3 regions of the Pseudoalteromonas sp. SR43-7 genome follow, and region 1 is predicted to be linked to each of the others. Evidence: predicted binding sites of a transcription regulator. Region 1 holds the regulator's gene; each other region holds the start of a gene.
The links. The regulator FliA, encoded in region 1, starts transcription of late flagellar genes. The targets are predictions, from matches to a motif close to CTAAAGNTNNNNNNNNNNNNGCCGATA.
Positions count from the first base shown of each region.

Region 1 (13,549 bases):
AAGTGCTACCCATTGATGGCACATGGTGGTCTGTAGATCATTACTGGGACATAGTGACTTGGGGCGGCTGGATGTTTACTACAGCACTTGTGCTCTCACTTGCACCGCTTACCGCAATGCTCGTTATTAATATGTCGTTTGGGATTATGACACGTGCAGCGCCGCAATTAAATATTTTCTCTATTGGTTTTCCGTTTACCTTGGTAGCTGGACTTATTATTATTTGGGCAACACTAGGTAACTTTGTTACTCAGTTTGAGTTTCAATGGTTAAAAATGGTTGAGCTAATGTGTACTTTAGTTGGTTGCTCACCTTAGGAGAAAGTCATGTCTGAAGACTCAGGACAAGAAAAAACAGAAGAACCCACATCCAAAAAGCTTGAAGAATCTAAAAAGAAAGGCCAAATAGCACGCTCAAAAGAGTTAGGTACCATGTTTGTACTTATTTTTTCGGCTATATCGCTTTTGATGTATGGTCCTGAAATTGGTAAAGGTTTATACAATGTAATGGGCCGAACCCTTAGCTTAAACCGCAACGAAGCCTTTGATACCACTAAAATGTTTGCCGTGTGGGGAGAGGTTGCAGACGCGTTGATGTTTCCTATGGCTATGTTTGTGTTAATTATCGTTTTGGCTGCATTTATTGGTAATACGTTACTCGGTGGTTTTAACTTTAGCTGGGAAGCTGCTGCACCTAAAGCAAGTAAAATGTCGCCAATGAAGGGCTTTAAGCGGATGTTTGGCCCACAAGCGGCTATTGAGCTTGTAAAGTCACTTTTAAAATTTGGTTTAGTTGCAAGTTTTGCTGTGTTTTTAATTAATACTTATTTTGATGAAATACTGCATTTAAGTTTAGAAAGTGCACCGGGTAATATTATTCATGCCTTAGAGATTTTAGGGTGGATGTTTTTAGGCCTTTCGTGCACTTTAATTGTTATTGCCGCCATTGATGCGCCATTTCAAAGTTACAACCATAACAAACAACTTAAAATGACAATGCAAGAAATTAAAGATGAGTATAAAAATTCTGAAGGTGACCCACAAATAAAAGCGCGCATTAGGCAAACACAAAGGCAAATGTCGCAAAACCGCATGATGCAAGATGTTCCTGACGCTGATGTTATTGTTACCAACCCAACTCACTACTCTGTAGCATTAAAATACGACACGGAGCGCGCAGGTGCGCCTATAGTGCTTGCTAAAGGCATTGATGAAATGGCGATGCAAATCCGAAAAGTAGCAATAGGGAATGAAGTACCTATATTAGAATCCCCCATGTTGACCAGAGCGCTTTATCATACGGCTGAAGTAGGAGAGCAAATACCCGATCAGCTATTTACCGCAGTAGCGCAAGTTTTAGCGTATGTATTTCAGCTTAAGCGCTTTAATAAAGGGCGCGGAAAACGTCCAACTAAACTCAATAAAAAGCTGCCAATCCCCGATGCCTACAAGTATTAAACCGTTAACTGAGTAACTTGGAATAGTTATTGCAAATTCTACGTAGTGTCAATTTTTTGAAATTGTAGAATTATGAGTTTTAAAGCGGTATTACAACAACTTAACAGAGACAAAAAAGACTATGCCAAAGGGGTAGGTACACCTTTGCTTGTGCTTGCTGCCTTGGGAATGGTGATTTTACCACTACCGCCATTTTTACTCGATATCCTTTTCTCGTTTAATATTGCTCTAGCATTAGTGGTTTTACTTGTAACTGTTTACACGATGAAGCCAGTTGAATTTGGTATTTTCCCCTCTGTATTACTAATCGCTACAATTATGCGCTTAGCACTTAACGTTGCCAGTACTCGAGTTGTATTACTTGAAGGCCATAATGGTGGTGATTCTGCCGGTAAAGTAATTGAAGCGTTTGGCTCAGTTGTTATTGGTGGTAACTACGCTGTTGGTTTGGTTGTATTTTTAATCCTGATCATTATTAACTTTGTAGTAATTACTAAAGGTGCTGGTCGTATTTCTGAGGTATCTGCGCGTTTCACCCTTGATGCAATGCCGGGTAAACAAATGGCAATTGACGCCGATTTGAACGCAGGCTTTATCAGCGCAGAACAAGCGCGTGACCGCCGTGAGGAAGTAACTCGCGAAGCTGATTTTTACGGCTCAATGGATGGTGCGAGTAAATTTGTAAAAGGTGATGCGATTGCAGGTATTGTTATACTAATCATCAATATTGTTGGTGGTTTATTTGTAGGTATGATCCAGCACAATTTGAGTTTTGGCAATGCAATGGAAGTATATACATTACTTACCATTGGCGATGGCTTAGTTGCTCAACTCCCTTCTTTACTGCTTTCAATTGGTACCGCGATTGTTGTAACACGCCAAAATGAGTCGCTCAATATGGGGGACCAATTTAAGAAACAACTAGGCAACGAAAAGTCACTCTTTATTGCATCTGGTATTTTGATCATCATGGGCTTAGTGCCTGGTATGCCGCATATTGCTTTTTTAAGTTTAGGTGCGTTACTGGGTTACTTAGCTTACTACACACAGCAAAGTAAATTAAAAGCTGCTGCGGCAGAAGCTGAAGAGGCCGCTAATGGCGGAAGCGTTGCAACGGGTGTTGCTAATAAACAAGAACAAAAAGAACTAGGCTGGGATGATGTTCAGCAGGTTGATGTAATTGGCTTAGAAGTCGGTTATAGATTAATTCCGTTAGTAGACCAATCACAAGGTGGTGAGCTACTTAATCGTATTAAGGGGGTGCGTAAAAAGCTTTCTCAAGAGCTTGGTTTTTTAGTACCGCCGGTACATATACGCGACAATTTAGAGCTTGACCCTAACGCTTACAGAATAACATTAATGGGGGTTTCAACCGGTGAAAGCGAGCTTAAGCATGGCGACGAGCTAGCGATTAACCCAGGACAAGTATTTGGTCCAATTAAAGGGGTTGAAACAAAAGATCCTGCGTTTGGCCTTGATGCCGTATGGATCAAGCCTGATCAAAAAGATGAAGCACAATCACTAGGTTATACCGTTGTAGATTCAGCCACGGTAGTTGCCACTCATATTAGCCAGTTATTAACTAACAGTGCAGCGTTATTACTAGGGCATGAAGAAGTTCAAAACCTACTTGATATGCTTGCTAAAAGCCATCCTCGCTTAGTGGAAGGACTAGTACCTGATGTATTGCCATTAACTGCTATTGTAAAAGTACTACAAAATTTATTAAATGAAGGCGTGGCTATTCGCGACATGCGCTCAATTGTTCAAACCCTTGTTGAGTATGGCCCACGTAGTCAAGACCCTGATGTATTAACGGCTGCAGTGCGTATTTCACTGCGTAGATTAATTGTTCAAGATGCGGTGGGAATGTCATCAGAAATCCCTGTCATAACCTTGGCGCCTGAGTTGGAACAGATGTTGCATCAGTCATTACAAAATGCAGGCGATGAAGGTGCCGGTATTGAGCCAGGACTTGCAGAGCGACTTCAAGTGTCATTGACACAAGCGCATCAAAATCAAGAAATGGCCGGCGAACCTTCTATATTGCTAACGTCAGGAATGTTACGCACTGTGTTATCTCGTTTTGTTAAGTACACCATTCCAGGATTGAGAGTGATGTCTTATCAAGAGGTACCAGATGAAAGACAGATCAAAATTGTAAGCTCGGTAGGCCAACAATAAGATTTTAACAGGGGTTGAATCATGAAAATTAAACGTTTTTTTGCTAAAGATATGCGCACAGCACTTAAAGAAGTTAAAGATGAGTTAGGTGTTGATGCGGTTATTATGTCAAATAAAAAACTGGCTAACGGTGTAGAAATTGTAGCGGCAGTTGATTATGACAAAGCAGCCCCTAAAGTAGCAGCGCAACCACAACGCCCTGCAGAGCCGCGTACTCAGGCGCCACAACAAAGCATCCATAATTTTGTAAAACCAGAGCCACAGCGTGCCAAGCCTGAGCCTCAAGCAAAAGTTGCTGACAGCCTACAAGCATTATTAGAGCGTCAATCACCGCGTCCTCGTTCTCCTGAGCTTGCATCAATGTTTTCACAATCGGGTATTGATACTACTGATAACTATCAAGAACCTAATATGGGGCAGCGTACTAAAAATATGTTTGCTCCTGAAGCTTCTGCGCCAGTTCGTCCACAAACTCAAGCGGATAGCTTAGGTTTTGATGATTTAGACCGCGACTTTGATGATTTAGATAGCCCAGTAACCACTCGCCAACAAGCACCTAATAATGAAAGCGAAGAAATGACAACAATGCGTGAAGAAATGAACGCAATTCGTCAATTACTTGAGCACCAAGTATCAGGCTTGATGCAGCAAGATATGGCGCGTCGCGATCCAACACGCGCTTGTATGGTTGACCGTTTAGTCGGTATGGGTATCGATAAAGAAGTAGCACAGCAAATGGCATGTTTTGTACCTGATGATGTGTCTCGTAAGCAAGGTTGGAAAGCATTGTTAACTATGGTCGAAGATCAAATGCAAACAACCAATAATGAAATACTTCGCCAAGGTGGTGTATATGCGTTAGTGGGTCCAACAGGTGTGGGTAAAACAACGACTGTTGCTAAGCTTGCAGCTCTAGGCGCACAAAAATATGGTGCCGATAAAGTGGCGTTAATAACCACTGATACATACAGAATTGGTGCTTATGAACAACTTGCAACATATGGTCGTATTATTGGTTGTGGTGTTAAGCAAGTTAAAGATGCTAATGAATTAGCTGAAGTTTTATATCATTTACGAAATAAACGTCTAGTATTAATTGACACAGCAGGTATGAGCCAGCGAGATTTACGTTTAACTGAGCAATTAAACACGTTAATGCGTAACCAACGTGTAGATATTCGCAGCTACTTAGTACTTAGCGCGACAGCACAAATTAATGTATTGCAAGAAACTGTACGTCACTTTAAAAAAGTACAGTTAAGTGGCTGTATTTTCACTAAGTTAGACGAATCATTAAGTTTGGGTGAGATTATTAGTATTGCGATTCAAAATCGCCTTCCAATAGGGTATCTTACTAATGGTCAACGAGTGCCAGAGGATATTCGTGTTGCAAATGCTGAGAAACTAGTTAAAAAGGCTGAGCAATTATATTTAAAAAGAACAAAAGAACAACATTCAAGGCACCAAGCAGTGGCGCCAAGCACAGTAGGGATGTATGATTAACACAGTATTAGATCAAGCAAGCGGCCTGCGCAAAATGAGTCAAAACAATAACAACGGCGTAAAAGTTATCGCTGTAACCGGTGGTAAAGGTGGAGTAGGGAAAACAAATGTTTCTCTAAATACAGCTATTGCGCTTGGGCAGCAAGGTAATCGAGTATTAGTGCTGGATGCTGACTTGGGTTTAGCAAACTGTGATGTGATGCTTGGTTTACGTGTAGAGCGTAACTTGTCACATGTCTTATCTGGTGAATGTGAGCTTGATGAAATTTTAGTTGAAGGCCCTGCAGGAATTAAAATTGTACCCGCTACATCGGGTTCGCAAAGTATGGTTGAATTATCACCATCTGAGCATGCTGGGCTAATTCGTGCGTTTAGCGAATTGAATACCGAATTTGATATTTTAATTGTAGATACAGCTGCTGGTATTTCAGACATGGTACTGAGCTTCTCGCGTGCAGCGCAAGATGTAATGGTTGTTGTATGCGATGAGCCGACATCAATAACCGACGCTTACGCACTTATTAAAGTATTAAGTCGTGAGCACGGCGTTTATAAATTTAAAATTGTTGCCAATATGGTGCGCAGTATGCGTGAAGGCACTGAATTGTTTGCAAAGCTATCTAAAGTTACCGACCGCTTTTTAGATGTATCAATGGAGCTAGTAGCAACGGTTCCTTATGATGAAAATATGCGCAAAGCAACACGTCGTCAAAAAGTAATAGTAGAGCTCTTTCCAAATTCGCCAGCCGCTCTTGCGTTTAAAACGCTGGCAACAAAAGCAGTTAAATGGCCAATACCCAACCAACCATCTGGGCATTTAGAGTTTTTCATTGAGAAACTAGTAAACGGTTAATTATGACAACACTGGTGAATAGAGCTATGGGATATCAATCAACACAAAATTTAAATGTGATTGTTGAGAAGCATGCATCACTTGTTAAAAAAGTGGCATGTCATCTAATTGCTCGATTACCACCTAGCGTTCAACTTGATGATTTAATTCAATCAGGAATGATAGGCTTAATAGAAGCTTCGAAAAACTTTGATGCAACAAAAGGCGCAAGCTTTGAAACTTTTGCAGGTATTCGTATTCGCGGTGCTATGCTTGATGAAATGCGCCGTGGTGATTGGGCTCCTCGTTCAGTTCACCGTAAAAACAGGCAAGTTGCAGAAGCAATTACTGAGCTCGAAAGTAGTCTGAACCGCGAACCAACGGACATAGAAGTTGCTGAAAAACTTGAAATTTCGCTCAATGAGTACCATCATATTTTAAATGATGCGAATACGAGTAAAATATTAGGCATTGAAGACCTTGGTGTAGATGAGGATGTTATTACTCCTGTAGGCCAAGATTTAGCACAAGATAAACCTTTTAATAATGTTAAAAATGATAGGTTTAATGAGTCTTTGCTAAGTGCAATTAAGTCATTACCAGAGCGTGATGCAATGGTGCTTTCTTTGTACTACAACGATGAAATGAATTTAAAAGAAATAGGACATATACTCGATGTAAGTGAATCGCGTGTAAGTCAGATACATGGTCAGGCGATGATTAAGCTTAAAGCTAAAATCAATGACTGGATAAATTAGTAGTAAGTAAACAAAGGTTAATACCTCACTGGGGGATGTTTTGGATAAAAACATGAAAATTCTTGTAGTTGATGATTTTTCAACGATGAGACGCATTATAAAAAACCTGTTACGTGACTTAGGTTTCACTAACGTTCAAGAAGCTGATGATGGGTCTACAGCTTTGCCTATGTTGCAAAATCAAGTGTTTGATTTTGTAGTTACGGATTGGAATATGCCTGGAATGCAGGGTATTGATCTTTTAAGAGCAATACGTGCAGACGAGAAGTTAAAACATATCCCTGTATTAATGGTAACGGCAGAAGCTAAAAAAGAACAAATAATAGCTGCGGCGCAAGCTGGCGTGAATGGTTATATTGTTAAGCCATTTACGGCTGGAACATTAAAAACTAAATTAGAAAAAGTATTTGAACGCTTAGGCTAATGATGGGGGAGAGGCTTATGCCAGCACCAGCTGCGCCTCAAATAACGTTAGAACAAGCTCGTCAGCTCGTTGTTTTTTTAGAAAATGATGAGCAAGACAAAGCAAATCAGTTGATTTTAGAGGCTGCTTCTAAAGAGCAATCTGAATTATTTGCTGAAGTTGGAAAGTTGACTCGTCAACTGCACGAAGCCCTTAAAAGTTTTGAGCTTGATACTCGCTTAACTGATATAACGACAGATGCGATTCCAGATGCTAAAAAGCGGCTTAATTATGTTATAGAAATGACAGAAAATGCGGCTAATAAAACAATGGATGCAGTGGAAGCGAGTCTTCCTATAGCCCAACAGTTAGCGGACGAAATATCTCATATCAAACCGACATGGGATCGTTTAATGAGCCGCGAGATTGAGCTTGGTGAGTTTAAGCAACTTTGCCATAGCATCGATAAGTTTATGAACAACTCTCATCATAAGACTGATGAGCTTCAAAGCTTAATGACAAATGTACTAATGGCTCAAGACTATCAAGACTTAACAGGTCAAGTTATTCGCCGTGTTATTGAACTTGTTAGGGAAGTAGAAGAAAGTTTACTGCATCTTTTAACTGCGTTTGCTGAACAAGACGACACTAACAGCACCGCGAATAAAGTAGAACAACAAAAAATAAAAGAACCAGTTGCCACACAAACTTTAGCAGGTCCTGAAGGCCCTATTATTGATAAAGAATCGCGTAATGATGTTGTATCTGATCAAGATGAAGTTGATGATCTTTTATCAAGTTTGGGCTTCTAAGAGGAGAGTAACTGCATGTTTGAAGTCGATGAAGATATTTTACAAGACTTTCTTGTAGAGGCTGGAGAAATCCTAGAGCTTTTATCTGAACAGTTAGTTGAGCTGGAAAATAATCCAGAAGATACCGAGTTACTAAACGCTATATTTAGAGGTTTTCACACTGTAAAAGGTGGTGCAGGCTTTTTAGCTATGACAGAACTTGTTGATGCTTGTCACGGTGCTGAAAACGTATTTGATTTACTACGTCAAGGCGTGCGAACAGTCAACTCAGAGTTAATGGATGTTATTTTACAAGCACTAGACACCATTAATGAGATGTTTGCGACTATCCAAAACAGAGACAAGCCTGAACCTGCAGATCCTGAATTACTTCATACTCTTCATATCTTAGGTCTACCTCCAACAGAAGCCGAAGCCACTGAAGCCTCTTCACAAACAGAGGTTGAACAACCTCATAATGAAGTGGTGGATACACCGGTAGCTGATGATGAAGATCCGTTTGCATTTGATGAACTATTTAGCGGAGCGCCTTCGGTTAGCGATGCTGAAATAGATGAAATAACTGAAGACGAATTTGAAAGCTTACTTGATGAGCTACACGGTAAAGGACAAGGTCCTGCAGTTGAAAAACCAGTAGCAAGTAGTAGTGATTTTAGTGGTGATATTACTGATGATGAATTTGACAGCTTATTAGACGAGTTACATGGTGTTGGCAGTTTTGGTGAAGTTACGAGCAAACCTGAACAAAATGATGCCAATAAAACACCTGTAGAACCAGCTACACCAGCGGCAAATACAGTTAATTCATCAGATGATGAAATTAGTGATGACGAATTTGAAGCGCTTCTTGATGAACTTCATGGTAAAGGCACTGCTCCTAAATCGATAGAAAGTGCGCCAGCTGCAAAACAACCTGAACTTGTTTCACCGCCAGTTAAACAAGTGAGTGAACCAGTAAAAAAAGCTGCGCCAGCTAAAGCTCCTACTCCAAAACCAGTTGAAAAAGCGCCAGAGAAGCCAGCAGCTAAAGCACCACCAGCAGCAGCTCCAAAAAAATCAGCGCCACCAGCTGCAGAAACCACCGTTCGCGTAGATACAAAACGACTCGATCAAATTATGAATATGGTTGGTGAGTTAGTTCTTGTACGAAATCGTTTGGTTAGTTTAGCGACTAACTCAGACAGTGAAGCGATGGGTAAAGCAATCTCTAACTTAGATGTAGTGACTGCGGATATTCAAGGTGCGGTTATGCAAACGCGAATGCAACCAATTAAGAAAGTATTTGGTCGCTTCCCTCGCGTTGTACGCGACTTAGCACGTAGCTTAAATAAAGATATTGATTTAAAGCTTATTGGTGAAGAAACCGATCTAGATAAAAACTTAGTTGAAGCACTTGCCGATCCGCTTGTGCATTTAGTTAGAAACTCAGTTGACCATGGTATTGAAATGCCCGCTGTCCGTGAAGCTGCAGGTAAGTCTAGAACAGGTAATGTTACTTTATCAGCGTCTCAAGAGGGCGACCATATTTTGCTAACCATCAAAGATGATGGTGCAGGTATGGATGCTGAAAAACTGAAAAAAATTGCAATTAGTAAAGGCGTACTCGATCATGACCAGGCGAGTCGACTTTCTGACACCGAAGCATATAACCTGATTTTTGCACCTGGCTTTTCTACAAAAGAAGAAATATCTGATATTTCAGGCCGTGGTGTAGGGATGGACGTAGTTAAAACTAAGATCACGCAACTTAATGGCTCAGTAAGCATTCAGTCTGAACTTGGTGTCGGTACTATTTTAGAAATAAAAGTACCACTTACCTTGGCTATATTACCGACATTAATGGTCATTGTTGGCGCACAAACATTTGCGTTACCACTGGCTGGTGTTAGTGAGATATTCAATTTGGATTTAACGAAGACGAATGTAGTTGATGGGCAATTAACAATTATTGTGCGTAAAAAGGCGATACCGTTATTTTACCTTGAGCATTGGTTAGTAAAAGGCTCAGATCGTTCTCAGCGAAAATCTAAAGGTCACGTCGTTATTGTACAAATTGGTACGCAACAAATTGGTTTTGTTGTTGATTCATTAATTGGCCAAGAAGAAGTAGTGATTAAGCCGCTTGATGCGTTACTTCAAGGAACGCCAGGTATGGCAGGCGCTACAATAACTTCGGATGGCGGCATTGCACTGATTTTAGACGTTCCAAACATGTTAAAACATTACGCAGGCTAATAATAAAGTAGGTATATATTTAATATATACCTACGCATAAATTTAATAAGAGAGCTAAATGGCCGTTAAAGTTTTAGTTGTTGATGATTCAAGCTTTTTTCGCCGTAGAGTAAGCGAAATCCTTGAGCAAGATAGCGATATACAAGTTATAGGCTTTGCTGTTAATGGCAGAGAGGCTGTTGAGAAAGCAGCTCAATTGCGTCCTGACATGATCACCATGGATGTCGAAATGCCAGTGCTTGATGGTATTAGCGCAGTTAAAGAGATAATGGCGAGTAACCCAACTCCTATCTTAATGTTTTCATCACTTACACGTGATGGTGCAACAGCAACGTTTGATGCGTTAGATGCTGGCGCAATGGATTTTTTACCGAAAAAATTTGAAGATATTGCGCGCAATAATGAAGATGCAATTAAGCTTTTGCAAAGTAAAGTAAAAGATATAGGGCGAAGACGTTTACCGCGAACATTTAGAGCGGCAACACCAGCTAAACCAGTCATTTCAACTAAACCAACAAGTTCACTTTCGCAAAGAGCAAGCACGTCAACAACTCAAATCAAGCAGCCTGATAGAAGCTTTCAAAGAGCTGCGCCTGCTGCATCGACAAGTTCAAATGTTGCCTCAATGCGAGCAAGTGGAAAACAATATCAACTTTTAGCTATTGGTACTTCTACAGGTGGTCCTGTTGCTCTGCAAACTATATTGACTCAATTGCCTGCTAATTTTCCTCACCCTATTTTACTTATTCAGCACATGCCCGCTGCATTTACACCTGCGTTTGCAGCGCGCTTAAACGGTTTGTGCCAAATAAAAGTGAAAGAAGCACAACAAGGCGATCGCTTACAACCAGGAACTGCTTATTTAGCGCCTGGCGGACAGCAGATGATGGTAGAGGGGCGTGGAGCAAATAGAACGCTGCGCGTATTTGAAGATCATAGCGAGAGAATAAGTTATAAACCAAGCGTAGATGTAACGTTTGCTAGTGCAGCTAAAACGTACCAAGGTGATGTACTTGCTATTGTTTTAACAGGCATGGGCGCTGATGGTCGTGATGGTGCAAGAATGTTAAAACAAACGGGGGCAACTATTTGGGCACAGGATGAGAAAAGCTGTGTCGTTTATGGAATGCCCCAAGCAATTGCTAATGCGGGGCTTTCAAGTGAAAGCTTAGCATTGAGCGATGTTGCAGCACGTATAATGAGAGAGGTAGGTTGTGGATAAACTCTCAATATTTGGACTATTGGTAGCACTTAGTGCAATAGGTTTAGGTTATTCTTTAGAAGGCGGTGTTGTTTCAGCTTTATTTAATGGCCCTGCGCTTATTATTGTACTTGGTGGCACGCTTGGCGCTGTTATGTTGCAAACCTCTGCTAGCACATTCAAAAAAATGCTAAATATGAGCTCGTGGGTTTTTGTTGCACCACAATACGATATTGAAGACGCAATAGAGCAAGTTAAACGATGGTCTCATAAAGCACGTCAAGAAGGTTACTTAGCGCTTGAGAATGAAGCCTTAGCTCACCCAGATGCGTATGCAGCAAAAGGTTTAAGCTTACTTGTCGATGGCTGCTCAGAGCAAAAACTACGTGACACGCTTGAAATTGATTTACTGCTAGAGCGCGATCGTTTGCTTGAAGCCGCGCGTGTTTATGAAGCAATGGGGGGTTACAGCCCTACCATTGGTATTTTAGGTGCGGTGCTGGGCTTAATACAGGCAATGTCGTTTATTACCGATCCACAAATGCTTGGCGCCGGCGTTGCTACGGCATTTATTGCGACCATTTATGGTGTTGGTTTAGCTAATTTATTGTTTTTACCTATGGCAAATAAGTTAAAACAGCGTGTAGAGCAAAAAATGCTTTACCATGAAATGCTTGCTGAAGGCGTTATTGCAATAAGCATAGGTGAAAGCCCAGTAAATATAGAATTAAAGCTTGAAGCCTATCGTGTAGAGCGCCCTAATTTAGTGGACGAATAACATGTTACGCCGACGACTTCGTCACTCTGCTGCTAAAAGTCAACATACCGAACGTTGGCTTGTATCGTATGCCGATTACATGACTATTATGTTTGCTTTTTTTGTGGTTCTGTATGCGATAGCGATTAATAAAGAAGAACAATTCCAAATATTGTCAGATTCCCTTGAACAGGTTTTTGATAAGTCAGCTCGCCAATACTCCCAGCAAGGTGAAGGTGTCAACGGTAATGGAATATTGACAGATAGAGTGACACCTGAACAAGAAGTTCTTTATGGCGAAAGTATATTAAAAGAAGAGCAAGGTCCTGAGCTACTCGACGGCCAAAGTGATACAAGCAACATCCAGCAAAAGTATTTAGGCAAACCTCTTGATAGTTTATTAATTAAATTACAGTCAGCGCTTATTGATGAAATCCGTGATGGAGAAGCCAGTTTAGAGCTTAACCAAGATTGGCTGATTATAGAGCTAAGCTCAGGTATGTTATTTTCAAGTGGTAGTTCAGTTGCACACTCTCGAGCAAAACAGGTCGTCAAGATTGTTAAAGATATTATTGCACCAGTAGATAACTATGTAAGAGTACGAGGTTATACTGATGATGAAAGTATTCGCAATGAAATATTTCGCTCAAATTGGGAACTGTCGGTAGCTAGAGCCACGTCAATTTTAGTAGAGCTGGAAGCATTAGGCATTAATTCAGCTAGAATGGCGATAGAAGGTTATGGCCAATATTCACCTTTTGCAAGTAACGATACAGAACAAGGGCGCGCAGAAAATCGTAAAGTTGTTATCGCACTTTCTAAGTATGGATTACCGCCAAAACAAGAGGTTAAAAGTGACGGGCAAGCTGATGAGCCTGCAGTGATTGAACCTGAAATTGAACTTCCTTCAGATGACGATACAATAAAAATAATTCGTTTGCCTCATGGTGGTATTCGCATAACAACGCGCAATGAACAGTAATTAGGATGTAATGTGAAGATTTGGACTGTCGCTAATCAAAAAGGAGGGGTTGGTAAAACAACAACCGCAGTGAGCCTTGCCGGTATTTTGGCATTACAAGGTAAACGTGTGTTGCTTATAGATACAGACCCTCATGCGTCACTCACTTATTACTTTGGCATTGACTCAGAGGATTTAGAAGTCAGTGTGTACGATATCTTTGCCCGTGGTACAAGTATGCAAAGTGAAGAGATACTCCAAGCTTTGTGTCCATCAACACTTCAAAACCTGGATATTTTACCTGCGACTATGGCAATAGCTACGCTTGACCGAAGTATGGGTAATAAAACAGGGATGGGGTTAATACTAAAAAAAGCGCTTGCAAAAATTAGCGAACATTACGATTATGCCATTTTAGATTGCCCTCCAGTTTTAGGGGTGTTAAT
Region 1 is NZ_JACJDY010000016.1:38,428-51,976, forward strand. Features, by position in the region: gene fliR (flagellar biosynthetic protein FliR) at 1-317, shown strand, start outside; gene flhB (flagellar biosynthesis protein FlhB) at 327-1,457, shown strand; gene flhA (flagellar biosynthesis protein FlhA) at 1,530-3,641, shown strand; gene flhF (flagellar biosynthesis protein FlhF) at 3,663-5,144, shown strand; gene H5087_RS13050 (MinD/ParA family protein) at 5,137-5,997, shown strand; gene H5087_RS13055 (RNA polymerase sigma factor FliA) at 6,024-6,734, shown strand; gene cheY (chemotaxis response regulator CheY) at 6,775-7,158, shown strand; gene H5087_RS13065 (protein phosphatase CheZ) at 7,176-7,949, shown strand; gene H5087_RS13070 (chemotaxis protein CheA) at 7,965-10,184, shown strand; gene H5087_RS13075 (chemotaxis response regulator protein-glutamate methylesterase) at 10,243-11,406, shown strand; gene H5087_RS13080 (flagellar motor protein) at 11,399-12,163, shown strand; gene H5087_RS13085 (flagellar motor protein MotB) at 12,165-13,124, shown strand; gene H5087_RS13090 (ParA family protein) at 13,137-13,549, shown strand, end outside.

Region 2 (13,549 bases), on a different contig from region 1:
ATTGTTTTAGATGCATTAACTTTATTAAAACCTTTTCATATGGATGACTACGAAAAAGAGCAAGTATTAACGCGAATAAATAACCTATTAGCGACTAGTAATACTACTAACCACAGCCAACTTATTAATAACGCATTAAAATTTAGCAACAACGAAGAACGAGAGCATATGGCAAGCCAATTTATAGATTCTAACTATGATATTGAAACACGCCATGAGATTTTAAGTGGGCTTCACACTGGCATTGTACCGCGCTCAAATCAGATCAAAGAACTGTTATTAAACATAGCGAGTAATCAATCAGACCCGCTAAACCAGGCAGCACAAAGCACGCTAAAAGAGTTGTTTTATATTACCAACCAAGAATATAAACAAATTAAAAGTTAAGCAGGCAAATACTAATGCCATTGCAATGGTGGACTCATACTCAAATAGTACAGGTGAGAGTTTACTGCTAAAGCACTTGCACCAGGCATTATTCCGAAAGGGTAAACGGATGTGACCAAAAGCTAGAGCATACTTTTCTCTAGATTAAGGAGCGCATTCAAAGAACTTGACCCAATAGAGATGAGATATTTTATTGTATTTCCATAAAGCTTCGTAATAGCGCAACAAATTACTTATTTTTATTAAGTAGTATTATTAAATAATTAGGCAGAGGTCGAATAAAATTAAAAACAATGTAGCCAATAACTGCAAAAACTCCCCCTCCAATAATTGGAATGATTGGGCCAAAGCCTATACTTGCCGCAACAGCATACCCCAGAAAATAAGCGGGTTTATAAATCCTAAAAAAAACAGCTGCTACCAGAATTGAGGGTAGCGCTAGCATCGAAACAAATTCTACATAACCAGCATAAAACAGTGCGCCGTTAACGAGTGCATAAAGACCGGCTCCAGCAAGTTGAAACCAAACGTGTTTTGGGTAGATCTTACCGTACTGTTTATTTATAAACGTCCCTAGTATCCAGCTCAATACGGGTAAAATTATTACTCCCCACCAGTTGGATATTGCAGGTAAGCTAGAGTCATTCAGTAAATGATGCGAAGGAACGCCGCTGTTGAAGTGCTGGTATGCTAAGTAGGCTACTACGTAGGCAATAACCATAATGACTAGCAATGAACGAGAGTCTTTGGTTTTATACATTTTAAAGCATCCTTGTGAATTATCTGCGATAGTTACTAGTGCGCAAAAAGTCAGTCTTGCGATTCTTACACCCTATCACGTCGAAGGTTTTCCACTAATATGGTTTTGTAAGCAAATATGTAATGATGATTATATTTACTCAGAAAATTTGTACTGCGGGCTACGGAGACATTTTTTTGATAAATTACACTATGGTTCTTCACTAAATATAATTTAGTAACTTAAATTATTTAAATTGATTTAAGTCATGTGAAAACAAGTTACGTATGTCGCATTATGGCACTTATCCGTATTTCGGTTTCGATCTATAATCGGTAATTCAGGCTCAATTAATTAAAGTCTAGAGGTAATAATTTCGACCAAGAGCCAACAGCTGAGAGTTATTTATTGCAAGAAGCTGTTTTACATTATTCGTCTGATAATAAAATTAAACTTTATTGGGCAGGTGAAAACCGGGCTAATCCACCTTGGCGTGTGGAAATATGTATCTAACAAACGATTAATGTTGTAACTATCTTTTATGTCAAAGATAGTCTTGAATATAGTTGAGCCACTTTAATAAAAAGACATCTATGAACTTTTTTAAATTTCAATTTACGCTGCTATAAATGCGCTATACAGAAATTAAAAAAAGGAGTAAGAAGTCTAACTTATTGATTAATTGGTAGCCCCTACAGGAATCGAACCTGTAACTGCCCCTTAGGAGGGGGCCGTTATATCCATTTAACTAAGAGGCCACAAACAAGCTGTGTGCTTAGGGGTGTGAATTATAACGGCATCTGGTTTTTTATATCAAGCGACAACTGAACTTAATTGCTTGATAAGTATATATCTTCTTTATTTAGTACGTAAATTGGGATTAGTTTTCGACTACTCGCGACAATTTTTTTTGTATGCGCGTTAATTACACGTGTATTTACAACAACAGCATCACTGCGATAAATTAAAGTACCCGCTAATACATGGCTCGCCATTTGATCTTCGCTAAGCTTTTCAATATCGCGCGAGAAAGCAAAATCACCACGGCTATTTACATCTATTGTTTGGGTTGTTTTAAAATCAACCACGCCATAACCAAACTTTTGTAACTGATGAATTAACGTTTCAGAAATTTGATTACCCAATTGATTACTTTTAGTAAGCGACGAATCAAGATCGACCAAAGTAGTAACGGCAATATTAATATTGGTGTTGGTATCACTTTCAAATTCAAGCGTATCAACCAAATCAAGTGCCATTTGTTCCACATAGTTAGCAAGTGTTTTATGGTGCTGAAGTGGTGTAAATTGATTGCCGTTAGCATCGTTTTGAGTTGATTTTTGCTCGGCTATTTTACGCATACTTGCTAGGTCATAATTTACTTGTGTGGTTGAAGATGTATTAATTTCGGCACTTTCATTATTTTGAGTGAAGGCACAACCGGCTAAGTTAGCTAAAGCAAAAAAAACGATAAAGCGGTTAAATAATTTACTATACATAATTATCTCACTTGCTTGCTTGTTTTAACATTATGCCATCAGTGCGATAACTACTATTAAGCGCATCAACAACCGACTGTGGAATAAACCCTTGTGCAGAACCTACTACGGCCTTACTTTCTAGCCCAACAATACGTGCATTAACAAGTACACCACCTTGATGGTTTACAAGCGTACCGGCTAGTACATATTTAAAGTTTTGATCTTGGTTTAGCTCTAAATAGTCGCGACTAAATACAAAGTCGCCTGTTGAGGTGACACGCATATAATCAGTTGTTTTAAAATCAATAACGGGTACACCAAAGCTGTGTAGTTCATGCATGAAGCTTTCTGCAATTTGGTTTCCTAGTAAGCTACCATCGTTGTAGTCTTCATCTAAAAAAATAAAACTCGAAACAGCTAACGGTGTTTGTTCACTTACGTACTGTAAGTTTTCAACCATGTCTTGCATTATGCCGCGCACATAGTGGTTAATATTTTTGCGCATTGGCGGTGTTGCTTTTGTGTAGTTATCTTGTGGAGCCATTCCTGACTGAAATAAGTTATCGTCAGAAACAGGCGATGCAACGTCGCGTTGGTTACTCACTAGTTGGTTACTTTGCTCACTTTGTGTTGGTGTGGTGTCTGTATTCATTGTGCCTAGTATTTGAGAACAACCAAAGCCCAGTGGTAAGCATAATGTAATTAATAGGTTTTTCATTTTGTGCTCCAAATTAGTATTCGCTTCGGTATAAAAGTCCGTCACGCTGCTGAATTTTCTCATTGCCCCACATTACATTAATTGGGATCTCGGTACTTCCCGCAGAGAGCACCTGTTTATTTTCTATATTCACAAGCCGTGCGTTAACTATGTATGCATGCTGCTGGCGAGTCACTGTGCCGGTGATAACTAAGTCAATATTTTGGCGATTACGTAATTTGCTTAAATCGCGACTTAAAATACTGTCTGAATTTTCTGATAAAGAGAGGTTATCCCCAAGTCTGTACTCAACGGTGTGATAACCCAGTTGAGTAAATTGTGTAAGCAGACTTTCTTGGATCTGCTGACTTAAGCCTGAGGCCTGCCCTGTCACTAATTTTGTATCTAGTGCATCTGCATAAAAGAAGCTACTAACGCCAACACGTGCATTAGCATTTAACGCTCCATTTAGATGGTTAAGTTGCGACGTTAAATTAACTACATAGTCATTAACCGTAAAAGGAGCCATGGCTGCTTTAGGTGCGTCTGTAGGCACACTTGGTTCTGGTGGTGGCACCAAGTTACAAGCAGCTAAATTTAAAAATAATAAAGGCAGTAAAAGGCGCATAATTGCCATCCTCTTCAAAACATACTGAAGATAAAGCAATTTGTATGCCGACTTAGCTATTGTGCGATAAAGGGCTGATCTACGTAATAACTAACTAAACAATTTATATTTTGGCTCTTTAATTTTTGACAGTCAGCCATGGCGTTTTTTTTGTCTATATATGCGCCTAGCTTTAAGCGGTTATACATAACTCCTTTTACATTTATTGTTTCAACATTCATCACAAAATTATCGCCTAGTAAGCTAGGAAGCTTTTTCTGTAATTGCCTAAAAGCTAAAGAGAGTTGTTCTTTTTGCGTTATTGAAAGCACTTGTAAAGCAAATTTGGGATTAACTGGTTTTGTTACTTGTAAATTGGAGCGATTAATTGTGTTGGTATTAACACTTTCTGCTTTTATTACTGGTGCGTTTTTCTGCTCATTTTCTTTTGCAATTGTATTGAGTTGTAATATTAGTAAGCTTAAGTCTTCTTCAATAAGTAATAAACGCGCAAGTTCTGGCTTCATATTTTGCCACTGCTGGGAGCTCATTTTTAGAGTTTCAAGTTCCTGCTTTGTTATTTTTACGTAGCTTTTTTCGTCAGTTACGTTGGTCTGAGTAGCACTATTATCAATTGCTTTATTGTTCGCACAACCATAACTTAGCAACATTGCACTGATTAAAAATATACATTGAACTCTTTTCATCCTAATTCCTTTAATGAAGTATTTTATGCGTTTCAACAACACACTTTAATCCTTGCGCTTTTACTGAGTCGCATACAGAGATAAGCGCTGGCGAACTGTTTGTTGCGTACGCTAAGGCTAAAATAAATTTATTTTTAGCTTTATCATGTATATAAAAAGCTTCTTGCTGCTCTATACGTGGTGCTATTAAACGGTAATAAATTTTTAAAATATTTAACGAATTAAAACTTCCTGCATTGGCAATGCTTCCTGTTGTTGCACTGAGCGCCTTTAACGTTAAATCAACACCCATTACTACATCTCCTTGAGCCGATAAATTAACTGTTATATTTTGAGTATTTTTTAGCTGCTTGCGTTGTTTATATTCATCATCAATTACTGCTTTATACTGCCCCGGTTTAAGGTCTGTAAATAAATAATAGCCATCATATGCTGCTTGAGTTTGTGCAACTTGATCCCCTTTCTCATTCAACAGCGCTATAGTTGCAAAGGGTTGGATCTGTGTTGTTTCCCCTTTTTGTTGATAAACAACTCCCTCCACTTCACTGGCATTATTTAATGCGAAGTCCATATACTCAACTAAACCAGCCCTTGGTGTAATAGAAAAGCCCTCGTTAGCTGGTATTAAAAACGGATCTTCAAAACTATTTCTATCAAGTATTATATCTGTTGTACGATTTGCTGGCATTGAAGTTAATAGTGCAACGCCGTGTTCGTCTGTAATTGCTTGACGATAATTGTGAACGCCTTTTACTTTTACGCCACCAACACCGTGCTCATCATCATCCATAATACCGTTATTATTTTGATCTAAAAATACGCGTAACATTAAGCTACCCGTGTTAGTTAAGGTGCGCTTAGAGGCAAAATATGTATTGTGTTCAACATCAAAACCTAAGCTAAAGCGACTATAAATACCGAGCCGCCAATCATCGTTACTGTTGTAGTTTAAGTTACTCGTTAAACTAAACTTATCGCTTTGCCAATTGAGCCCTAATTCTGCCGATTGAATATTATTACGAAGTGAATCAGTTAAAGTAAGTTCCGCTTGTAAATCTCGGCCCAAGTTGCGGCTAAACTCAGCCTCGTAACTAACAAGCTCACTTACTGGCGATATACTATAATCTATACCAAACCTTGTGTAGGTTCTCCCAAAGCGCTTTTGAAAACGTGTTGCTCCAAAAGTACCCTCAGAGCTATCGTCTTGTTGCCACAGCAATTGGTTACTTAGTGCAAATCCTGAGTATGAGTAGTTGAACTGGTTGCGTACTTGTTTAAAACGCCCTCTAGTATCACTATCGTCATATAGGACGTTATTTTGATAAGAAAGGCGTCCATAAGTATTATTCATTAGCCCACCAGCTAAATTTATTTGGTAGCTGTTAAAATCTTGCTGCTGTTCGTCGGTACGATTTGTAGCGCTAAAAAGTAGTGATTGTTCGGCAATTTGAGTTCGGGCTGTAAATTCAAATTCTTGTTCATTGTTATTATTTTTTTCAACATTCGCATTTAATAATAATCGGTCAAATAAGCTTATGTTGGTACCAAATGCATACTTAAGTAGATCGTCGTCTGTGTTTTTTTGACCTGATGTAGCAGTGTATACAGATACATTATCTGTAAGCCCTTGCTCATATCTACCCGCAACTTGCCAACCCTGCCCCTGCGAACTTGAAACATTGTTATTTAATAATTGCTTGCCTTGTTCAGTAACCGACAATTCATAGTTACCTTGTCCCTGCTTAAGTTGATTTCCGTCCACAAAGTAATAATCACTTTTGCGCTCAACTTGACCTTGAGGCCCATAAAAAATAAGCTCAAAATTATTAGCTCCAAATAATAGGTCTATATTATCAAAAATATAACGTCCATCTGCGAGGCTAAGCTGCTGGTCTATTAATATTTCATTACGATACAGTTCTACATCCCAACCTGGCTGTATAGCACCGCTTAAGTTAACTTGATTATTGACTATTTTTCTATTGGTAACATTATTAGAAACTTTAACACCTCGGGCATACTGACTACTGTAACTATTACCAACTTGCGTGGCGATGACATCACCAAAAGATATTTCAGTAGGCATTAAGCTGTTTTTTATTTCTTTGTCTAAGTTTTGCTTTGTAAACGTTAACCTAGAGTTGGTAAGTAAGTCAGTACTTCGTCCAGACAAAAAATACTCTGCAGATAAATACGCAAAGTCTTGAGTGCCTAAAAGTGAATAGTTCGTAGAATGTCTATCATCGTTCGCGGTAAAATTTAGTTGTAAGTCGGCAACCGGAGAAGATAGCGCTTTATATGGGCTAGCTTTCCATGGCAGCGTTGGTGGCGAACTTTTATTAGGCGATTTAAGATTGCGCGACTGCCTATATCTTTGTTGTTCAACTGGTAAGGGGCTCTTTGAGCTTATAAGTAATTCTAAATCTGGGTAATCAATATTAAACTCTAGATTTAAAGCATTATGTAAACTTTGAATATCTACATAAATATCATCTTCAATGGTAATTTGATTTTTTGCTAATAAGTAGCTCTGTGTAGGACTAGTAAATACTGCGGGTGTCACCGCTGCATTTAGAGAAAGAGGTTGTTGATTTGCTCCAACACCTTGAGCAATTCGATTGCTAGCATCAACATTCATTGCAAACTGTAAAATATCAAATAAGTCGCTTAAACTAACTTGTACACTTTGCTCGCTTTTAATTGCTGCAACTTCACCTAAGTAGTATGAGTTTAAATAAAGCGAAAGTATTAATAACTCGCCTGTAGCGATACGCTGTTGCTGATTTTCTTTGCTTTTATAATTAATTGCTTCCACGGGCTTAGTTAGCTTTAATTCAATTGCGCGCAGTGTTGTTAAAGCATCGCCTACGGAAGAATTGGGATTAGCAATTACACTATTACTAAGCAAACTACTTATGCTTAGTAATAGTGTATACAATAAATTATTTAGCCTCATTCACTGTTAAAGCATTAATTGATTGTGAGGTTAAAGGCAGAGTGTATTGTGCAAATGTAAGGTCTTTATATTCTTGACTGCCTTCATATTTAAAAATAACTTTTCCTGCTTTATCTAAATTTTTGTCACTAAATAAACTAAGAGTAACAAATGCATTATCCACTTCTGGATAAATACTTAAATTACCAATTTCTGCAACTTTAACTTGCTCGTTATTACTATTAACAAAGTAGGCACTCAATTTACCGTAGGTACTAAACATACCTTCTCGTTTTATATTCAATAAAAACTGAGGACGTTGATTGCTTTCATTTAGTACTACCTTAGCTTGCTCTATAGTAACTTCTGGCTGTTTCATGTCTTTACGTAACAAAATAGGAATGCTGTAGCTCATAATCATATTAACTTTTATTGAGCTTGTTTTATTAGTATTTTCACCCGGCAATGCTTGAAATAAAAGATGAGAGCGATACTCACCAGAAGCCAGATCTTTAGGTTTACGTATTGCTATTTTTACTGTTTGTTTTTCACCAGGCGCTAAACGCATTTGTTTTGGTGACAAACGTGCCATTGAGCTTAAACTTTCACTTGTAGCCTCCGCCAACTGTATGTAGCCACCGCTAGGTTGCGCTTGTTTCTCACTCCATAAAACACGATATGTTTGATATTCATTACCCGTATTAATTACGGTAACTTTAGCGGTTCGTTGACGTTCATCGAAACTAATACGGGTTGGAGAGATAAGTAAATTTGCGTATGCATTTTTTCCTAAAATACATACACTCAGTGCGAGGAGCACTACAACTTTATAAAGCATGTTTTGTCCTTTAGTAATCAATCGTAATTTCTAATTGGGTGTCGGTAATAAAACGACCATCTAAGTAACTTTGGCTAGTCCCTGTCGTTATTAAACGGCCACCTACTTTGAGTAGAAGCTCTCCAAACTCATCGCTAGCCTGCGTTCTTGGTAAATCCACTAATACAACCGAAAACTTGGCACTATTAGCCCCAAGTACTTCACTTTGTAATGTACTGTCACTCGTTTTGTTAAACGATATTTGAGTAAGAGGAGGTAAATCGGTAAATAAAAGTTCTGCAGGATTACCCTCAGTTAATACGTAAATATTACCAAATTTGGTTATTTCACCCTCATGGCTAATGGTTATAGAACTTAAGGTATTATTTTGAGGGATAACTAAAGTGCCAAAATTAAGCGCCTCTTGCTGTATGCTTGCGCTATAAACTTGCTCGCTAAACGTTAACGAAAGCCAAGCATAAACATACAAAAAGCGCATTACTTGTTTAAACACTAATTAATATGACACTTCAATATTAAAGCTACCCGAATACTCACCATCAGGGTAATCCACACTTGATGCGTTTGAAGAAGTAGAAAGAGTCGCGCCTATATTAAATGATACAGTGCCATCAGCACTAGCTTGTAGGTTAGGAGTACCTTGCGTATAAAGCGCGCCTGCATTTGTTCCGCTTGTTATAAAGTAAGTCCAAGCACCTACAGTAAAATCAGGTTCATTTAACCCTTGGCCAGCTAAAGGTAGTATTAAAGTATTTACTGGGTCTGTAATGGTTAAAATAGAGTTTGGTACGACATCTGACACACTAAAAGCGCCAGCTTCACCATCTTCAATTATTGAGATACTCGCAGCGTTACCAACTGGATTATCTTGTGAAGTAACAGGGCTCGCAGCTGGATCAGGATTAACTGTCAGCGTCGCTTGTTCACTGCCTGTTGGATCTGAAATAGCACGAATAGTACCAAAATTTAAATCGTTATCTTTTGTGAGTACTACAGCATTTTGTACCGTTACTTTCGCTTCAAATGATTCTGTAGCAGCATAAGTGCTAAACGAGCTGACCACGGTGGCTGCAGCTAATGCAGATAAATAAAACTTCATGCTAAATCCTTATAAGAAAATGGGCTTTATCAAATATTTGCCCAACTATAGTTAGTATCGACTACTAGTACAAATACTTTAATACTATATAAGTTTAAAAGGTCTAATTTTTTAATTATATTGGTTTCCCTACAAAAGCAGCAATATTACATGCTTGATCAAGCTGATTAGCTAAATAACAAAACGTACTTACTTGAGCATCGTTTTTAAATGGACCTACACGTAATCCATACAAAGTCATATTATTATTTTTACGTTCAAACATAGTAAAATTAAATTGAGTAAATGCACTAGGGTATAATTGCTTAAGCCTTTCGACTCTTGCTCTAACAAGCTCTGGCTTTAAATACCAACCAAGCTGTGCTCCAATTTTAGTTTCATCTGTTAAGGTGAGTTCTGAATTTTGTAAGTTTGGTGTTTTTACTTCGGGAGTGTTATTTAGTGCCGTCGGTTCCAAATTCTGTGAAGGCTGATTACCATAGGTGATATCGGTTTTACTTTGCATGAGTAAAGGAGGATTTTCAGTTAATTCACTTTGAGACGATAACGCCATAATTAATAGCTGTAAATCATCTTCCATAGCAGTTAAACGACCAATGCTTTCTTGTTGTAAGTGCCACTGCGAAACATACTCTTTTACTTGTTTATCAGTTATTAAAGAATGCTGCACGCTCTCGTTATTTACAGTTGCGCTGCTGCATCCATATAAATTAAAAGATAAGAATAAAACTGATATTAAATGACAAGACTTAAAATACCGCATTGCAAAATGCACTCTACTAACCAAGATAATAAATCAAAGCAAATTTTGCGCCAATTTATAGCAACTTTTTAATTAAGTAGTCTATTTTGAAGTAAGAAAACCGAGTTGATAACAAAACAAAATTGCGTTATTTAATTACTATCACTAATTATTGCTGTATTGATCTAGCTACTGCCTCCGTGCACTCGTATATCAAAATTATTAGCGATAATTGCGTCAGGTTTAATCCCCAAGATTGATTAGGTATTATTACAGATTGATATTACGTAATACGGGCTACAGCCTTACTGGCTTATCGGTGTAGTTACTTACTATGCAATCGAGTTTATACAGCTTGAATACGTCACAGTCTGCTTTTGCATTTTTAAAGTTTTGGTAAGAGCCAAGTTTTAGCCTGTAAAACATTTTGTTGTTTATTTTGGCGGTTTCTACGTTAGTCAATATTTTGTCTCTAAACAACGGTGCTGCTTTAGTATTTAGCTCTTGCCATGCTTTAGCCACACCTTGCTCTGAGTCAACTGAAGCTACCTGCAAAGCAAATACATGTTTTGGTTTATTTAATTTTACAGCTTGTTTTTTATTGCTGTAGTTTTGTTTAACTTGTTGGCGTGATTTAACATTACGTGTGTTTCGAGGTGAGCGTACAGACTGGCTGCTATACCCTTGATTAGCCTGCGCAATAGCTTTGCTGTTTATAATATCAATATGATTTACGAGGTAAGTTATTTCTTTTTCTAACCTTAAGATTCGCTCTATACCTTCGCGTGCTTGTTGCCACTGCATTGCAGCATCTTTTAGCTGAGCAAGCTCCAAGGCAGTAATTGAGACGTAGTCAGGCGAGTTACTTTGAGGTTGTTCGTCAATGGTTTTTATTTCAGGCGTAACGCTGCATGCTGTGCCAAATAAAAGCATTAGCAAGCTAAGTAAAAGCCCAATGTTATTTTTTTTATATATAAACATGTATTTGCTGTCCTGAAAGCAGTGTTTTCACTACATTTCAGTTAAACATTCTCACAAGAAAGCGTTTAACTTTATTTAAGCTGTGAGCTATAAAACTTAGCTCTTCGCATGCTTGTCAGTGTTTTGTAAAACACAACGTTGCATACTCCCACCCTTCCTTGAGAACATTATTTAATACAAATTCAATGCCAGTTAACACAAACTTTACAACATAAATAACAATATGTCTGTAATGACTTAAAAACTTTTATTTTAGAGCTACTCCTTTCCTTATTTTATTCTAGGGCCTGTTGACCTTTCATGATTAAAATTTGTTCAATCTAGGGGCCATTTAATCGCGGCGCGAGGTTTGTAACCTAGTGGGCTAAGTAAAAACCGAGTAAAGCTTCCGCGTCCTGCTCACGCCCCTTACCTACATCCATGTAGGCAACAAAGAGTAAATTGCCCCGAGGCAGAACCCTTCGGGCAGCGCATGTTTGGCATCTATGCTACGTTATCGCCTATTTATGGGGAATAACCACACTACATAGGCTCTGCCTTGCCTAAATACCAAACAGCCTGCTGCAAATTTAACCTCAAAAGATAAACAGGCCCTGATAAAACTCATAAAAAAGGCGCCGATATAGGCGCCTTTCATGTTTTACGTTAACTGTTAAATCAGTTTTTTAATAAATGATTTTAATTCATCGGCAAATTCATCGCGACGAAGTGCAAATTCAATCGTTGCTTTTAAGTAACCAATTTTACTTCCACAATCGTGGCTACGGCCTTTTATAGCGTATGCATCTACTTTTTCGTGTTCCATTAACATCGCAATTGCGTCAGTTAATTGAATTTCGTCGCCTGCACCTTGCGGAGTTTTCGCAAGTAACGGCCAGATATTTTCGCTTAATACGTATCGACCCACTACAGCTAAGTTTGATGGAGCTTCATCTACTGGCGGCTTTTCTACCATATTAAGAATTGGCGAGCTTTCACCTTGCTTTAAGTCAACATCACCTAAATCAACCACACCAAACTGGTTAACTTGTGCCATTGGTACTGGTTCTACCATAATTTGACTGTGCTTGGTTTTCTCAAAATTAGCGATCATTTCTGCTAAGTTATCTTTTTTAAGATCGCTCTCTACATCATCAATAATTACATCTGGTAAAATAACTACAAACGGTTCGTTACCAATAATAGGCGCTGCACAACTAATAGCATGGCCTAAGCCTTTTGCTTCACCTTGGCGTACGTGAATAATGGTTACGTCTTTAGGGCAGATTGCTTGCACTTCGGCAAGTAGTTGCCGCTTAACACGCTTTTCTAAAGTAGCTTCTAGTTCAAAACTTGTATCAAAGTGATTTTCGATTGAATTTTTACTTGAGTGAGTTACTAACACTATTTCTTTAATGCCTGCAGCAACGGCTTCGTTTACTACATATTGAATTAAAGGACGGTCTACCACTGGCAGCATTTCTTTAGGAATTGCTTTAGTGGCTGGTAACATACGAGTACCAAGGCCCGCTACTGGGATCACTGCTTTCATTTTATGTTTTCCTTAATCTTTTATTATACTGAAAATGGATATTGAATCGCTTCATGGCATTGATAGCCTGTTACTTCAAAGTCGTCTCGTGTTACCCACGTTTCTATGTCTTCTAATGATTTAATTTTTGGATTAATTTTTAACTGAGGTGAATCAAATGGCTCACGCGTTAACTGCACGTCTCGCATCAGTTCAAGTTGGTTTTCGTAAATATGTGCATTAGCAATTTTATGATACGCCTTACCCGCTTTGTGGCCGGTAATTTGAGCCACTAACGCAAGCAATACAAAACACTGAATTTGATTAAAATTAAGGCCAAGTGGCACATCACAGCTTCGCTGGTATGACGTTAAATATAGCGTATCGCCAAGTAACGAAAAAGTGTGCGTATGCATACACGGGCGCAGGCAACCAAGCTCAAACTCACCTGGATTATAAAACGTAATTATTTCACCACGGTCATCAATGCCATTTTTTAAGTTATTAATAACTTTGGAAAGCTGATCGAGTGTTGAACCATCTGGACGTTGCCAACCACGGCCTTGTACGCCATAAACACGCCCCATGTCGTCCTCACCTTTACGGTTAGGATTATTAAGCCATGCGTTGTTATCGTTCGCGTTGGCATCCCATGTTTTACAGCCAATTTCACGAAATTGCGCAGAGCTGTCGTAACCGCGTAAATATCCTAGCAATTCAGCAATCGCTGCTTTGTAGTAGCTTTTTCGTGTAGTGATCATCGGAAACTGATTATTAGCCACATCGTATTCTAAATCAGCATTGATAACGGTTAAACAACGCGTAC
Region 2 is NZ_JACJDY010000019.1:22,912-36,460, forward strand. Features, by position in the region: gene H5087_RS14405 (hypothetical protein) at 1-387, shown strand, start outside; gene H5087_RS14410 (hypothetical protein) at 617-1,147, opposite strand; partial or broken gene H5087_RS20180 (VOC family protein) at 1,499-1,639, shown strand; tRNA gene H5087_RS14415 (tRNA-Arg) at 1,810-1,884, opposite strand; gene H5087_RS14420 (FlgO family outer membrane protein) at 1,957-2,625, opposite strand; gene H5087_RS14425 (FlgO family outer membrane protein) at 2,633-3,325, opposite strand; gene H5087_RS14430 (FlgO family outer membrane protein) at 3,339-3,932, opposite strand; gene H5087_RS14435 (SPOR domain-containing protein) at 3,989-4,618, opposite strand; gene H5087_RS14440 (hypothetical protein) at 4,629-7,526, opposite strand; gene H5087_RS14445 (molecular chaperone) at 7,561-8,391, opposite strand; gene H5087_RS14450 (DUF4402 domain-containing protein) at 8,402-8,884, opposite strand; gene H5087_RS14455 (DUF4402 domain-containing protein) at 8,888-9,490, opposite strand; gene H5087_RS14460 (SPOR domain-containing protein) at 9,606-10,160, opposite strand; gene H5087_RS14465 (SPOR domain-containing protein) at 10,530-11,213, opposite strand; gene galU (UTP--glucose-1-phosphate uridylyltransferase GalU) at 11,866-12,744, opposite strand; gene H5087_RS14475 (thymidylate synthase) at 12,768-13,549, opposite strand, start outside.
Region 2: a site for FliA is predicted at 9,546-9,572, ahead of H5087_RS14455 (DUF4402 domain-containing protein). Genes of this name have one in related genera too.

Region 3 (4,451 bases), on a different contig from region 1:
CTGTGCGTTATTATTTTCACTTTAAAAAAGTAAAATCAAAACAGCTCAAGGCTGAATCTTTTAATAACATATGGTCACTCAGTTTCAATTGAGACTCTAATTTGTTTGCCTCGCTACCTAAATAGCTTGGCTGTTAGAACTCAATCTGTACGAGTGCCCACACAGATGATTGCTTTATATTGTTAAAGAACGTTTTGAGTCGCTTTAGCGTCTCAAGGGATGCGAATAATACACCCTTTATTTTTTGAGTCAACACTTTGTTTTAAATTTTCTTTTGGAAGATTTAAAACCGAAGTTTTATTTAACTCTCTGAGTAGTTCGTGCCTCGCTATGCGTTGGCCTTTCCCGTCTCAGTGGGGTCGCATTATAGGGAGATCCGAAAACAGATCAACCCTTTTTTTAGATCTTTTTACTGTTCGAACAAAAATAGAACAAAACCACGTAAAACCACATGAAAACCCGTCTAAGATGATGCTTTTTTATGCTCTTATTTATTATTTAATACAAATATCATTGCTATGTTTGATTTAGGCGTTAAGATAGCAAGTTCACAATGTTAAATTAATGTTTATTTCCTGTTTATTGGTAGATCTAAAATGAAATTACCCGATCAAAAATCTTTTATCTTCTCTGTTATTCTTGCTGTAGTTGGTTTTGTTGTTGTTGAGTTCGCTTTAGGCGGCTTAGCTTTAAACCCTGCATTACTATTTGGTGCTGGTTTATTAATAGGTGCGATTGCTATTGCTGCAATATCATCTGATGTGACTGAAGAAGCTGAAGTTAAAACAAAAACGCTTTATGTTGGTAACCTTCCTTATCGTGCAAACGAAGGTGTGGTTCGTGCATTATTTGAAGAACAAGGCAAAGTATTCAATGTTCGTTTATTAAAGGATAAGAATACTGGCAAACGTCGTGGCTTTGGTTTTGTTGAAATGGCGCAAGCTGATGCAGACAATGCAATTGCTAACTTGAACGATAGCGAGTTCCAACAACGTACTTTAAAGGTACGTGAAGCAAAACAAAAACAAGAAGATGATTCTAATGCTCTACGTACTGAGACGGATCAGTCAGTGTAACTAGCTTTACCGCTAGCTTATTGCTAAACACATCAGCCGTTGCATAATATTGCAGCGGCTTTTTTATGTCTGTTTGTTTATCCACACATAAGTTAAGTTGGTTAAGTAGAAAGTTGACTCTATTTGCTATCGCTAGACCTGAATCAAGTAATTTTACATTCCCTTCAAAATACTGACTAATCGGCTCTGCTAATATCGGAAAGTGCGTACACCCTAGTACAAGTACATCTATTGTTTTATCTATATGTAGTTCATCAAGTACTTGATACAACTTATTTGTATCTAAAGAGCCTGTAAAAAAGCATTCCTCAGCTAACGTTACTAATTCAACACTGCTATACAGATTAACGATCACATTACGTGCATATTCAGCAATTAATGTTTTTGTGTATGAACTGGCGACCGTTGCCGGTGTGGCTAACAAGCCAATATGATTTGAGCGTGTTAATTCTGCCGCAGGCTTTATTGCTGGCACAACACCTACAATAGGAATATCCGTAATTTGGCGAACAGCGCTGAGTGCAGATGTAGAAGCTGTATTACACGCTATTACAATTAAATCGACGTTAAGCGTGTTGGCTTTGATGAAATGAATAAGTGAACATAATCGGTTAATTATAGTTTGTTGGGATTGAGCACCATAAGGTAGTAATGCATTATCCATAAAATAGCTGTACTGAGCATTGGGGATACTTTGCTTGATATGTTCAAGTACAGTAGTTCCACCAATACCTGAATCAAAGACCATTATATGCGCTGACAAACTACCGTTCCTACTTTACTTTAAGATCGGCAGTTTGCCATGAGGTTTTTATAAAAGAAAGTAGTTTAACTTTGCGTGGTTTCTAAATCAGTAAGCCTGTCGGCTGCCGAATTTAACTGATTAAGGTTTTCGAACATAGACTTTGTGTAATCTACTAACTTATCTATTTGTTCCTGATCTTGATTTAACCATTGGAGAATGCCAGCTAGCTGATTTTGTAATCCAAGCTCACCCGCTTTTTCAAAAGCATTTTTAAGGTCGTCATTAAAAGGGGCTAAACCCTCTGCTACTTGTTTTTCTGGTGCTGGTTTATATTCTTCATAGCTTTTAACTGTTGCTATTGTTTTTGTTTGGCGTAAATCCATAGAAAAAGCCACCAGCTGATCGCTGTCTAAACTCAGCTCTTGCGCTTGTTCAAATGCTTCATCTAAATCACCACCAAAAAAGGTTTTACTTAAATCTTGTAAGTCTTCCATCATCGCATTAATAGCTTCTTGCTCTTGCTCGTTTAAGTCACCATTTACCGACATCGAAAATGATACCTGTCGAGATTGCGATGATGAGCTTGCAAACGACTCACTATTACTATTTTGCTGATAGCCACTTGCCGATTGAGATTCAAATGCATCAGCAAAGCTAATACTTACCTCATCGCCTTCTGCGGTAGTAAATTTATACTCTGCATTACTCGTCATACTGACGTATTGGGCCTGGCTTATATTTACGCTGGCAGGTTGTGGGTTAAATAACGACTCTTCAAACTTATCCAGCCCATTGTAAATTCCCTCTTTGGACTTATTAATGCCCTCTTCCATGTCATCATTAAATACGCCTGTACCTTTGAGTTCATCAACAGCGTCGTCAATCCCTATTTGGACGCCTTTGCGCGCATCGCCTAACATATCTTTGAGCTTTTCGTCATCAGCGCCGTTAGCTTTTGCTTTATTAACAGCACTACTTACAAAATCGAGTACGTTTTTTACTATTTCATCAAAATCAAATAGTGGTTTATCTGCTTTTTTTTCTGCGATAGGCAATCCAAGCTGCTCAGCCATTTTATCGCCAAGCACCTTTGCGGCCAACTCTCGGCCTCGTTGTTGATAGCTATCTTGAGGAGACGTAATTGTAGGTTGCTGTATATCAGCTTTATTATTGAATTTATTGATGTTGTTGTTTGGCGTAAAGCCATAATTACCTATTTTCATGATTCGTCTCCTAAGCGTACGTAGTTTATTATCGGCTATAACAACAAAAACTAAAGTACAATGTTCAATAAAACAGCATAAATGCTAGCCAAAACTAGACAAATACGCAGCGCTCCCTACAATAGCGCCGATAAACAGATCTTAGATAAGGTAGTAGCGTTAATGGCAGTTATTAAAATAGATACCACACAGTACCAAGCGCAGTTAAGTGAAAAAGAGCAGCGCATTAGTACGCAGTTTCAACGTTTTGGTGTGGAGCAACTAGAAGTATTTAGCTCAGAGCCAACTAACTACCGCCAACGTGCTGAATTTAGAGTATGGCACGACGGTGACGATCTGTTTCACATTATGTTTGATCAACGAACAAAAGAAAAAATCCGTGTTGATACATTTGATCCAGCAGCGCCTCTAGTAGGTGAAATAATGCAGGTGATGATTGAAAATCTTAAGCCTTGTGAAATATTACGCCGTAAGTTATTTCAAATCGATTACCTATCAACGCTAAGCGGTGAAATTTTAGTAAGCTTGCTTTATCACAAACCACTAGATGATGAATGGTTAAGTGAAATTAAAGCACTTAAAGAAAAGCTTAGCAGTAAATACAAAATTGACTTTATAGGCCGTGCTCGCAAACAAAAAGAAATACTAGGTGATGACTTTGTAACTGAACGTTTAACAGTTAATGGGCAAGAGCTTATTTATCAACAAGTAGAAAATAGCTTTACTCAGCCTAATGCAAAAGTAAATATTAATATGCTGGAGTGGGCACAAGATTTATGTAAACCACTTAAAAATGATTTACTAGAACTGTATTGTGGTAACGGTAACTTTTCAATTGCATTAGCAGGTTCTTTTAATAAAGTATTAGCGACGGAAATATCAAAATCATCTGTTCATTCTGCTCAGTACAACATTGCTAAAAATAATGTAGAGAACTTAGATATTATTCGTATGTCGAGTGAAGAGTTTACTCAAGCAATGAATGGCGAGCGTACTTTCTCTCGTTTAGAGGGTATTGACCTTAAAAGCTATGACTGCCAAACCATATTAGTTGATCCACCGCGCGCGGGCATGGATGAATTAACGTGTGACTTAGTAGCTAACTACGAAAGCATAATTTATATATCGTGCAACCCTGAAACCCTAGAGCGTGACCTTGATCACTTAACACGTACGCATAACGTTAAGCGCTTTGCTATATTTGATCAGTTCCCTTATACGCATCACATTGAGTCGGGCGTTTTCTTACAGCGCAAATAAATACGTTCAGTAAACGTTACCCATAAAAAAAGCTCCTTAAGGATAATGCCGATCAGTTAAGAAAATGACCGGTTGACCGATCCAAACGATCATGCAAAATCCGTAGTTAGGAAACTAACTACGGATTTTTTTGTGAATATAGAACAA
Region 3 is NZ_JACJDY010000047.1:272-4,722, forward strand. Features, by position in the region: gene H5087_RS19900 (RNA-binding protein) at 597-1,076, shown strand; gene murI (glutamate racemase) at 1,039-1,839, opposite strand; gene H5087_RS19910 (DUF5610 domain-containing protein) at 1,905-3,044, opposite strand; gene trmA (tRNA (uridine(54)-C5)-methyltransferase TrmA) at 3,207-4,304, shown strand.
Region 3: a site for FliA is predicted at 3,074-3,100, ahead of H5087_RS19910 (DUF5610 domain-containing protein). Genes of this name have one in related genera too.